2 linked regions of the Natronosporangium hydrolyticum genome follow. The protein of the gene in region 1 binds, or shares a complex with, the protein of each later gene. Links are inferred from orthologs where the notes say so. Each region holds a gene or a part of one and is shown on either strand. Other genes may lie near its edges. The genes, in order: smc and JQS43_RS12860.

Region 1 (6,523 bases):
GGCAGTAGCCCGGGCAGGGCCGCTCGCGGCCCGGCGGCCCTCCTCTACCCGGTCCCGCGCGGTCGCCAGCGCACTCTGCTCCGCCGGGCTCGCCCCGAGTAACTGGACGAGGGTGTCGAACCGGTCGGTGGGCGGCAGGGTCTTGCCGGTCAGATAGACAGCCACCACCGCGTGAGACCAGCCTGCGTGGGCCGCAAGCTGCCGATAGGTGAGTTCGGCGCCGCCGCGACGCCGCGCCTCCCGGCGCCGCAATCGGCGCAGCAGCGCCGCCAGCTCCGCCATGCTTCGCACGCCCTCGGCGGCGGCGGAGAGTTCGAGGGCTGATTCTGCCGTGGGATCGCTCATCTTCGCCCTTACCCAGTGCAGCAGACTACGTCCGCACTGTAGCGGGAGACACCGACGTTCCACAACCGCCGGATACCGTCACATTGTCGACTATCTATCAAGAACCACGTCGGAGTCTGGCCTGGCGACCGAACCCGGTGGGGTGACCCCTGGTCGACCGTGTTCGACGCTGTCTCGGATCTGCTCCCCGCCGACCGGTCCAGGTCTACCGTCCTACCGGGCAAGCCGCCCCGGCTGCCCACCAGCCACGAGGGAGGGACCGTGACCGCTACCCGGAGCTGGACCGCCCTCGGAGCGGTCGCCGCGCTCACGCTCGCGATCGCCGCAGCGACGCCGGCCCACGCCGCACCGAACCACCCTGCGCCAGCGCTGCCGTCGACGTCGGCGGAGACAGCACCAATGCCAGCGGGCGCCGATCTCGTGGCTGCGCGAGCCCTTGACCGATCGCTCGCCGAGGCCGCCGACCGGCTGACCGACCTGGCCGCCGACTCCGGCGCGCTCGGTGCCTTCTACGATCCGGCGCGACCGGCCCTCGTACTCCTGCTTCCGGCAGACCAACCGGCTGGCCCGGTACCGGCGACCGCGGCGGGCTTCCCGGTCGAGGTGGCGAATAGCTCCCTGACGGCCCCCACCCTCGCCCAGTTCACCGAGGATGTGGCCGCCCGGGACTTCCACCCCGACGCCGGCCGGTACGCGTACGGGGCCTATCTCGATCTGGCCCGGGACGTGCTGGTGCTGGGCACCAACGCACCACCGGCGGTGGTGCGGCCGCTGGCCACCCGCTACCCCGCTCCGCTGGAGCTCCGCTTCGGCGACGACCCGGGCCGGGGCCGCGGCAGTGACTTCCCGCCGTTCTGGGGCGGCGCCTCGATCACCAGTGGTGGGGCCATCTGCTCCAGTGGTTTCACGGTCCAGACCGGCGGCGTCCGCTACATGCTCACCGCCGGACACTGTTTCGGCTCCGGCCGGCCGGTCACCTCCACCGTCAGCGGGCACACGTGGGGAACCTTCCACCCACACGCGAACCTGCCGGACCCGGACCTGGCCGTGATCGCCGGCAGCAGCTACCAGGGCGCGATCTACATCGGCGCAGTGGACAGCACCGCGGGGGCGGCGGTGAGCAGCTTCGGTGATCCGGTGATCGGCTTCAGCAACTACTGCTTCAGCGGCCAGACATCCGGGGAGGTCTGCGGCCACACCGCGGTCAGCACCACCGGTGTGCTCTGTGATCCGCTCGGCTGCACCGAAGACCTGGTGGTCAGCGACGGCACCCGGGTACAACCCGGCGACTCGGGCTCCCCCTGGTACACCCTCTCAGTGGGCAATCAGTACCCGGTACACATCCGCGGTCTCACCGTCGGGGTGATCGCAGGCCAGTCCTACTGGCACAGCTACGGCACCGTCGCCGACCACGCAGTGGCCGGGGTTCCGTACCCGTAGCCGGCTCGACGAACCCTCCGCGGGCCGCTCAGCCAGCGGATCCAGCCGGCTCCGCCGACCGGATCCGCTGGCTGATCACCTGCGTGACACCGTTGCGCATGCTGGTGCCGTAGAGCGCGTCGGCGACCTCCATGGTCCGCTTCTGGTGGGTGATGATGATCAGCTGACTACGCCCCTTCAACAGCTCCATCAGATCGATCAACCGCCCCAGGTTGACGTCGTCGAGGGCGGCCTCGACCTCGTCCATGATGTAGAAAGGGCTCGGCCGGGCCCGGAAGATCGCGACCAGCATCGCCACGGCGGTCAACGACCGCTCGCCGCCGGAGAGCAACGACAACCGTTTGATCTTCTTGCCCGGTGGCCGGGCCTCCACCTCGACTCCGGTGGTCAGCATGTCGTCGGGGTCGGTGAGGACCAGCCGGCCTTCGCCGCCCGGGAACAACACATCGAACACCTGCTCGAACTCGCGCGCGGTGTCATGGTAGGCCGAGGTAAAGATGTCCAGGATCCGCTCGTCCACGTCGGCGACGACGGTGAGCAGGTCCTTCCGGGTCGCCTTCAGGTCCTCCAGCTGATCGGAGAGGAATTTGTACCGCTCCTCCAGGGCCGCGAACTCCTCCAGGGCCAACGGGTTGACCTTCCCCAGCAGAGTCAGTTCCCGCTCAGCCTTGGCGGCGCGCTTCTCCTGACTCGCCCGGTCATACGGCGCGGGCTCGGGCACCGGCTTGCCGTCGGCCTCCGCCAACGCCACCGCCGCATCGGTGGGGGGCACCAGCACATCCGGCGCGTACTCGGCGACCAGCGTCTCCACCCCGAGCCCGAAGTCCTCCGCCGCCTTGGCCTCCAGCTGCTCGATCCGCAGCCGTTGCTCCGCCCGCGCCACCTGGTCCCGATGCACCTCGTCGGTGAGCCGCCCCAGCTCCTGCTCCAGCTGTCTGACCTGGCCCCGCAGTTGAGTCAGCTCAGCCTCGCGGGCCGACCGCGCCGCCGCGATCTCGTCGCGTTGCCGCGCCGCCACCGTCAAGGCGTCACTGACCATCCGCAGCGCCGCTTCGGCACCGGTCACCACCGCTTGGGCGATCACCGCACCCCGCTGCTTGGCAGCCCGCCGCTCGGCCGCGCGTTCCCGGGCGGCCCGCTGCGCCTCGGCCTGCCGCAACAGCTGATCGGCGCGCCCTGCCAGCGAGTTCACCCGCTCCTCGGCGGTACGCACCGCGAGCCGGATCTCCAACTCGTTCTGCCGCGCCGCCGGCACCGCCGCCGCCAGCTGGTCCCGCTCCTCAGTGGCCGGCTCCTCGTCCACCGGTGTCTCCTCGGCCCGCTCCAGCCGCTCCGCCAGCTCGGCCAGCTGCTGCACGCCCTGTTCCCGGGCATCGGCGGCGCGTTGCTGCGCGGTCGTGAGCCGCTGCACCTCCGCCTGGGCGGAGCTGGCGGCGGCGCCCAACTCGGCCAGCCGGCGGGCAGCGGCGTTGGCCTGCCCCTCGGCCTCCTTCTTCGCCGCCGCCGACACCCGGACCTGCTCTTTCGCCGCGGCGAGCGCCTCCCGGGCCTCGGTTAGCTGCTCCTGCAACTGGGAGACCTGCGCCTGCGCCCGTTCCCGGTTGCCGGCCGCCTCCTCTACCGCCGCCTGAACCTCCAGGTACGACGGTTGTTTGGCCGAGCCGCCAGCGGCGGCGTGCGCACCCACCAAGTCGCCCTCGCGGGTGACCGCGCGAACCTGCGGCGCCCGACTCACCAGGTCGGCCGCGCCGGCCAGGTCAGGCACCAGCGCGATGTCGTGCAGCGCCCAGGCGACCGCCGGCCGCAGCTCCGCCGGGCAGGTCACGACATCGCGCGCCCACCGGCCGCCCTCGGGCAGCTCTGCCTCGGGCCGAGGTGGCTCGAGCCGGTCCCCTCCGACCAGCAGCGAAACCCGCCCGGCATCCTCGATCTTGAGCACCCGGATCGCCTCGGCCGCGTCCTCGACCCCCTGCACCGCGACCGCGTCGGCGAGCCCGCCCAGCGCGACCGCGAGCGCCACCTCGTGGCCGGGTTCGACCGAGAGCAGTGACGCGACGCTGCCGACCAGCCCGGGGACCCGGTCGGCGGCGGCGAGCAGCGCCCCCGCTCCGTCTTTGCGGCGAAGCCCCAACGCCAGCGCCTCCTCGCGGGCCTGCCACTGAGTAACCTCGCGCTCGGCGCGGCGTTCGGCGTCGTTGAGGGTGGTCACGGTCTGCTGGGCCGCCTCGACCTCGGCCTGCGCCGCTTCGTGGGCGATGTCGAGATCCGCGGTGTCGCGGTCCTGCACGGTGGCGCCGGCGGCCGCCTCGTCGTACGCGGTCTGGGCGACCTCCGCCCGCTGCTGCGCTTCGGTGACGGCGGTGGCGAGCCGCTCCAACTCGTCGGCGGCGGCGGTGCTCCGGCTGCGGGCCGCCTCGACCTGGCCGCTCAGCTTGGCCAGCCCTTCCCTGCGGTCCGCGATCGCCTTCTGGGCCGCGACCAGCTGCCGCTCCGCGGCCGAGAGCGCCCGCTCCAGCTCCTCCCGGGCAGCGACCGCCTCCTCAAGCCGGCCGGTCTCGCCCTCCAGCACCTCACGCAACTCGCCCTCTTCGACCCGGACCTGCTCCGCCTCGGCGATCAGCTCCTCCGGGTCCCGTCCGGCCTGCTCCGGTTCGTCATCGGCGGTCAAGTGCCGCAACCGCTCGGCCGCGAGCTGACCCGTACCCCGGAACCGTTCCTGCAACGTGGAGAGCTGGAACCAGGTGTCCTGGGCGGCGGCGTAGGCCGGTGCGTCGGCCGCCAACGCTGCCTCCACGTCGGCCAGCGCCGCGTTCAGCTCGGTGTGCTCACGTTCGACCTGCTCACGCCGCTGCTTGGCGGCGGCCTCGTCGGCGAGTTCCCGGTCCAGGTTGCTCCGTAGCGTGGTCAGGTCGTCGGCGAGCAGCCGGAGTCGGGCGTCGCGCAGGTCGGCCTGGATGCTGGCGGCGCGACGGGCCACCTCGGCCTGCCGGCCGAGCGGTTTGAGCTGCCGCCGCAGCTCCGCGGTGAGGTCGGTGAGCCGGTTCAGGTTGGTGGCCATGGCGTCCAGCTTGCGCAGCGCCTTCTCTTTACGCTTGCGGTGCTTGAGCACCCCGGCCGCCTCCTCGATGAAGGCGCGGCGCTCCTCCGGTTTGGCGTGCAGCACCGCGTCGAGCCGGCCCTGCCCGACGATCACGTGCATCTCCCGCCCGATCCCGGAGTCGGAGAGCAGCTCCTGGATGTCCAGCAGCCGGCACTGGGAGCCGTTGATCTCGTACTCGCTCTCGCCAGACCGGAACATCCGGCGAGTGATCGAGACCTCTGTGTAGTCGATCGGCAGCGCCCCGTCACCATTGTCGATGGTGAGCGTCACCTCTGCCCGGCCCAGCGGCGCCCGCCCGGTGGTCCCGGCGAAGATGACGTCCTCCATCTTGCCGCCGCGCAGGCTCTTGGCGCTGTGCTCACCCAGGACCCAGGCGATGGCGTCGACGACGTTGGACTTACCGGAGCCGTTCGGGCCCACCACACAGGTGATCCCCGGCTCCAACACCAGCGTGGTGGGCGAGGCGAAGGACTTGAAGCCCTTCACCGTCAAACTCTTGAGATGCACGAGTCTCCGGCTGTGGTCAATCGGCGCCCAGCGTGGACGGGCGCGCGGTCATGGGCGCTCAGCCGGAGCGTACCCCCGCTGAGTGGGTGACGCGCTCAGGCGCGCAGGCCACCCCGGGTCACCGTAGCGGCAGCGTTCAACGCGGGCGGCTCGGCCCAAAAAAGCGTGCGCGCCGCCACGACGTGCCGGCGCGCACTTGGTGCGTACGGGATGCAGGTGGGACGAGCGGGTGGAATCCGCCCCGGCGCTACGTCAGCGCCGGCTCGGCCAGCCGAAGCACGTCGTCGGCCTCAGCGACCGCGGCCGCCAGCCGGTCGTTCTCTGCCCGCAACCGGGCGATCTCGAACTCCAATGCCTGCACCGTGGCACGCAAACGGGTGACCTCGTCGAGCATGCGCCGGTCGGGCGCGGCCGCGACGTGGCCATAGAGGGCCTTCGCCATATCGTCTCCTCGTAAGTGCGCTGCCGGACCACCGGCTCACGCGCGCCTAGTGGAATTCGCGACAAAACCCTGCCCGAACAACCCCGGCGGGCAGGAACAGGCGCGACTGGCGCCACTCCTGATTGTCCGCTGCCGAGGCTGTGGAGTCAAGTCAACGCCCCAGCCGAGGACTAAGGAACATTTAAGGCCGCCATAATTTGCTCTGCTCCGCCCACGGCATAGCCTTCGGCCGTGCCCAAGCCACGGAGAACACGCAGAGAGCTGCAGGTTTCACCTACCCGACCGTCGGGCAGGAGCACCACAAGGCGGCCCAACGCGGCGGCCGGCGCGGCGCGGCGGAGCCCCATGGCCCCGCCGAACGCCGCGACCGCCCTGTCTCCCGGCGCCGCCGGCCGGCATCGCCGGCCGATCTCGGCTGCCCGCCCGGTGCTGCTCAGCCTGCTCGCGATCCTCACTCTCCTATTGGGTACCGGCACCGCAGTCAGCCTGACCGCTGGCGGCGGTGCGTCGCCGAGCGCCGACGGCCCCGAGCAGGTGTCGGCGGTGGGCGCGGCGCCCACCGCCGACACGCTCCACGCCGGCACCGGCTCGGCACCGCCCTCGGCGACCCCACCCGCCCCATCCCCCACCCCGACGCCCGAACCCGAACCGCCGAGCGACGCCGCCGCCGACGGCGGCGAGCCCCCGGC
Region 2 (5,380 bases), 1.2 Mb from region 1 along the record:
ACCTGCGCCCGGCGTCCGCTACCCACCGCCGTGAGTTCGAGGAGGCCACGATGACGGTGGCCAGGTTCCGGTTGACCGACGCGGTAAAGATGATCTTCGAGGGTGAGATCACCAACGCGGCGGCCGTAGCTGGGCTGCTCGCGGCCGACCGGGCACGCTCGGCCGGCTAGTCCCCCGGCTACGCTCGGGGCAGGGCACAGCGCGGCGATCCCGCGGCTGCCGGCCCCGCCGGGCAACGGGGCCCGGGCGGGCGGTCATGAAAGGTGCGGTCCTGTGAAGGTTGGAATCCCTCGCGAAGTCAAGAACCACGAGTATCGGGTGGCGATCACCCCGGCGGGTGCGCATGAGTTCGTCCGCAGCGGGCACGAGGTCTTGATCGAATCGGGGGCTGGCCTCGGGTCGTCGATCACCGACGCGGACTTCGAGGCCGCTGGCGCCCGGATCGTCCCCAGCGTGGACGAGGTCTGGGGGGCCGCGGAGCTGGTGCTCAAGGTGAAGGAGCCGGTCGCCGAGGAGTACCACCGGCTGCGCGAGGGTCAGGTCCTCTTCACCTATCTGCACCTGGCCGCTTCGAAGGCCTGCACCGACGTGCTGCTGGAGCGCGGCGTCACCGGCGTCGCGTACGAGACGGTGGCGCTGCCAGACCACTCGTTGCCGCTATTGGCCCCGATGAGCGAGGTCGCGGGCCGGCTCGCCCCGCAGGTCGGCGCGTACCATCTGATGCGCTCCGGCGGCGGCCGCGGGGTGTTGATGGGCGGGGTCTCCGGGGTGTATGCGGCGAAGGTGGTGGTGATCGGCGCCGGCGTCTCGGGCATGAACGCCGCGGCGATCGCGCTGGGTATGCAGGCCGAGGTGCTGCTGCTGGACAAGAACGTCCAGAAGCTGCGCCAGGCCGACGCCATCTACCAGGGGCATCTGCAGACGGTCGCCTCCAACGCGTACGAGGTGGAGAAGGCGGTGCTCGACGCGGATCTGGTGATCGGTGCGGTGCTGGTGCCGGGCGCGAAGGCGCCGACCCTGGTCAGCAACGAGCTGGTGTCCCGGATGAAGCAAGGCAGTGTCCTGGTGGACATCTCGATCGACCAGGGTGGTTGTTTTGAGGATTCCCGACCCACCACGCACGCTGAGCCGGTCTATCCGGTACACGACTCGGTCTTCTACTGCGTGGCGAACATGCCCGGGGCGGTGCCGCATACGAGCACGTACGCGTTGACCAACGTGACCTGGCCGTACGCGCTCGAGTTGGCGAATCACGGCTGGCGGGAGGCGATGCGCCGGGACCCGGCGTTGGCGCTGGGGTTGAACACTCACGCCGGCGAGCTGGTCAATGAGCCGGTGGCGGTGGCCCACGGGATGGCGAACCGCTCGTTGTCGGAGGTGCTGGCCTGACCCAGCCGCCAGCGCCGGACCCGCGGTTGCGGCGCGCGGTCCGCAGCTATCTGGACCATCTCACCGTGGAACGCGGGCTGGCCGTCAACACGCTTCGTGCCTACCGCCGTGACCTGGAACGCTACCTGGCGGCGTTGGCCCGGGCCGGGGTCGGTCAGCTCGCCGAGGTCTCCAGCGGGCAGGTCGGCGATTACCTGGCGGAGCTGCGGGAGGGCGGTGGGGAGCGGCCGCCGCTGGCGGCTGCTTCGGCCGCCCGGGCGGTAAGCGCGGTCCGTGGGCTGCACCGGTTCGCGTTACGGGAGGGTTGGGTCGGGGCGGATGCCGCCGCGGCGGTGCCGCCGCCGACGCCGCCACGGCGGCTGCCCCGGGCCCTGCCGGTGGCGCAGGTCGAGCAGCTGCTCGCGGTGGCCGGGGTCGACGGTGGCCCGGCTGGTCTGCGGGATCGGGCGTTGTTGGAGTTTCTCTACGGCAGCGGTGCGCGGATCTCGGAAGTGGTGGGGGCCGATGTCGACGATCTGGATCTGGCCGAGGAGGTGGTGACGCTGCGCGGCAAGGGCGGGCGGGCACGGTTGGTGCCGCTCGGCGGGCATGCCGCGGCGGCGGTGGGCGCGTGGCTGCGCGACGCCCGGCCGTCGCTGGCCGCGACTGGCCGTGGTGGGCCGGCGTTGTTTCTCAATGCCCGCGGGGGCCGGCTCACCCGGCAGGGGGCGTGGCAGATCCTGCGCCGTTCGGCGGTGCGCGCTGGGTTGCCGGTGACCGGTGACGCCGCTGTGTCGCCGCACTCGTTGCGGCACTCGTACGCCACTCATCTGCTCGATGGAGGTGCTGATGTCCGAGTGGTCCAGGAGCTTTTGGGCCACTCGTCCGTGACCACCACCCAGGTGTACACGTTGGTTACGGTAGAACGGCTACGTGAGGTTTACGCTACCTCGCATCCGCGCGCCCACTGACCAAACCGCTCCAGGTGGCGTACAGTCGGGCGACAGTAACGTGTTTCCGGGGGGAGCAGGCCCGATCAGCATGGCAGGCAACGCAGACCAGGCGACGGCTCCGCGTGACGCGGAGCGTTCCGAGGCCGGAGGGTGGGGCGCTGGGCTGCGGCAGGAGCAACCCGCCCTCGATCTCGGTGCTGACCTCGGCCCCGCTGATCCGGCTGCCTACACTACGCGGAAGCCGATTCCGGAGCCGATGCCCACCGACCGGCACGGGCCGGCGCGGATCATCGCGATGGCCAATCAGAAGGGTGGGGTCGGCAAGACCACCACCACCATCAACCTCGGCGCCGCGTTGGCGGAGTATGGGCGGCGGGTGCTGTTGGTCGACTTCGACCCGCAGGGCGCGCTCTCGGTCGGACTCGGGGCTAATCCGCATAATCTCGACATGTCGGTCTACAATGTCCTGCTGCAGGACGACGTCGCCGTCGAGGACGTGCTGATCAAGACGAACGTGGCCGGGCTGCACGTGATGCCGGCCAACATCGACCTCTCCGCGGCGGAGATACAGCTGGTAACCGAGGTCGCCCGGGAGATGGCGCTGGCCCGGGTGCTCCGCACGGTCCGCAAAGAGTACGACTTCATCCTGATCGACTGCCAACCCTCCCTCGGGTTGCTCGCGATCAACGCCTTGACCTGCGCTGACGGGGTGCTGATCCCGTTGGAGTGCGAGTTCTTCAGCCTCCGCGGGGTGGCGCTGCTCCTCGACACCATCGACAAGGTGCGGGAGCGGCTCAACTTCGATCTGGAGCTGGAGGGCATCCTCGCCACCATGTATGACAGCCGCACCACCCATTGCCGGCAGGTGCTGCAGCGGGTGGTGGAAGCCTTCGGCGACAAGGTGTACCAGACCGTGATCACCAAGACGGTGAAGTTCCCGGAGTCGAACGTCGCCGGAGCGCCGATCACCACACTGGATCCGTCCTCCTCCGGTGCCCGCAACTATCGGCAGTTGGCCCGGGAGGTCATCGCGGCGCAGGCGGAGCGTGATTGATCCACCCGTGAGCCAGCCAACCGAACTGGCCGAGCCGGGCCCTCCAGCCGACTCCGCCGACACCCCTGACCTCTCCGAAACCGACCTCGGCGACCCGGACGCCACGCCGGACCTCGACGAGGCGGCAGCTCCCGGCGCCGAGACCGGCGGTGGCTTCACGGTCCGGCTGGACAACTTCACCGGCCCGTTCGACCTGTTGCTCCAGCTGATCAGCAAACACAAGCTGGACGTGACTGAAGTGGCGCTGCACCAGGTCACCGACGAGTTCCTGAGCTACCTCCGGGCCCTGGGCGACGATTGGGACCTGGACGAGACCAGCGAGTTCCTTGTGGTCGCCGCTACGCTACTGGATCTGAAGGCGGCGCGGCTGCTGCCGGCGGCAGAGGTCGAAGACGAAGAAGATTTGGCCTTACTTGAGGCCCGTGATCTACTCTTCGCCCGGCTCCTGCAGTACCAAGCGTTCAAGCAGGCGGCTAGCCACCTCGCCGAGTTGGTGGCGGTCGGCGAGCGGCGATGGCCGCGGGCGGTGTCGCTGGAGCCTCAGTACGCCCAGGCATTGCCGGAGCTGGTCCTCACCGTGACCCCGGAGAAGCTGGCCCAGCTCGCCGCCAAAGCGATGACGCCCAAACCGGTGCCGACGGTGTCGATCGCGCACGTCCATCAGCCCCGCGTCAGTGTCCGCGAACACGCCGCGATCCTGCGCGACCGGCTGGTGCTGATCGGCGCCGCTAGCTTCCGGGCGCTGTGCGACGATTGTCAGAGTCTGCTGGAGAAGGTGGCGCGGTTTTTGGCGCTGCTGGAGCTGTACCGTGAAGGGCTGGTCGGCTTCGAACAGCTCGAGCCATTGGGCGAGTTGACCGTGCACTGGACCGGCAGCGACCAGGCGGTTGAGCTGGAGGTCGACGAGTACGCGGGGATGCCGCCGCCGGCCGACACCGCCGTGCGGGTGCCCGCGCAACGGACCGAGGGGGAGGTGTCGTCGTGACCGAGTCGAGCTGGCCGCCGCCGCCGTGGCCGCCAGCGCTGACTGCGACTCCGGCGGTGATTGCGCCGGAGCCCGAAGCTGAGACGCCCGCGCCCGCGCCTGCGCCGGCAGCCGTCCCCGCCGAGCCCTCTGCGGCCCCGTTGGTCGGCTCGCTGGCCGAGCCGGAGCTGCGGGCGGCGCTGGAGGCGATCCTGCTGGTCGTCGACGAGCCGGTGACCGAGGCCACGCTCGCGCAGACGCTGGCGGAGCCGCCGGACCGGGTGGCCGCGACGCTGACCGAACTCTCCGCTGAGTACACCGCCGCCGGCCGCGGGTTCGACCTGCGCCGCGCCGCCGGGGGCTGGCGGCTCTACACCCGCGCTAGCCAGGCGGCCTACGTCGAACGGTTCGTCCTCGACGGGCAGCAGGCGAAGCTGAGCCAGGCGGCGCTGGAGACGCTGGCGGTGGTCGCCTACAAACAGCCGGTGACCCGCTCCCGGGTGGCGGCGATCCGGGGTGTCAACTGTGACGGGGTGATTCGCACCCTGCTCACCCGCGGGCTGTTGCAGGAAGCGGGGGCGGAGCCGGAGAGCGGCGCCTACCTTTATCAGACCACCAGTGTCTTCCTGGAGAAGCTCGGGCTGGATTCGGTGGCGGAGCTACCGTCGCTGGCGCCGTTCCTGCCCGACGACGTTTCTCCGTTGGACCCAGACGCGAAACAGCCGGAGGAGGTTGCCCGTGGCATCGCCGCGTGAGCCGGAGCCTGGAGAGCCGATTCGGCTGCAGAAACTACTCGCCGCCGCCGGGGTCGGTTCCCGGCGGAGTTGCGAAGAGCTGATCGCCGACGGCCGGGTCACGGTCGACGGCGAGGTCGCCTCGTTGGGGGACCGGGTGGACCCGGGGACCGCGGTCGTGCACGTCGACGGGGAGCGGGTGGTCACCGACCCGCGGATGGTCTACCTGGCCTTCAACAAGCCGCGCGGGGTCGTCTCGACCATGGATGACGAGCAGGGGCGGGCCGCCCTCGCAGACTATCTGGGT

What was found.
Region 2: the proteins of smc (region 1) and JQS43_RS12860 are in contact, whole or in part, in a crystal structure (PDB 3ZGX), measured with the Bacillus subtilis proteins. The link is inferred for Natronosporangium hydrolyticum from one-to-one orthologs.

The regions. Positions count from the first base shown.
Region 1 is NZ_CP070499.1:4,119,406-4,125,928, forward strand. What follows is about bases 1,614-5,707. They hold smc (chromosome segregation protein SMC), read right to left. Parts: upstream 5,393-5,707; coding sequence 1,814-5,392; downstream 1,614-1,813. Other genes in these bases: JQS43_RS18485 (chymotrypsin family serine protease), read left to right, coding at 1,614-1,785; JQS43_RS18495 (hypothetical protein), read right to left, coding at 5,640-5,707. Outside these bases: JQS43_RS18480 (helix-turn-helix domain-containing protein), read right to left, coding at 1-345; more of JQS43_RS18485, read left to right, coding at 607-1,613; more of JQS43_RS18495, read right to left, coding at 5,708-5,834; JQS43_RS18500 (CAP domain-containing protein), read left to right, coding at 6,180-6,523. UniProt on the Bacillus subtilis protein: Required for chromosome condensation and partitioning.
Region 2 is NZ_CP070499.1:2,902,660-2,908,039, forward strand. The notes cover bases 2,430-5,380. They hold JQS43_RS12860 (segregation and condensation protein A), read left to right. Parts: upstream 2,430-3,400; coding sequence 3,401-4,360; downstream 4,361-5,380. Other genes in these bases: JQS43_RS12855 (ParA family protein), read left to right, coding at 2,430-3,375; scpB (SMC-Scp complex subunit ScpB), read left to right, coding at 4,357-5,094; JQS43_RS12870 (pseudouridine synthase), read left to right, coding at 5,078-5,380. Outside these bases: JQS43_RS12840 (NUDIX domain-containing protein), read left to right, coding at 1-170; ald (alanine dehydrogenase), read left to right, coding at 274-1,389; JQS43_RS12850 (tyrosine recombinase), read left to right, coding at 1,386-2,339; more of JQS43_RS12855, read left to right, coding at 2,410-2,429. UniProt on the Bacillus subtilis protein: Participates in chromosomal partition during cell division. May act via the formation of a condensin-like complex containing Smc and ScpB that pull DNA away from mid-cell into both cell halves.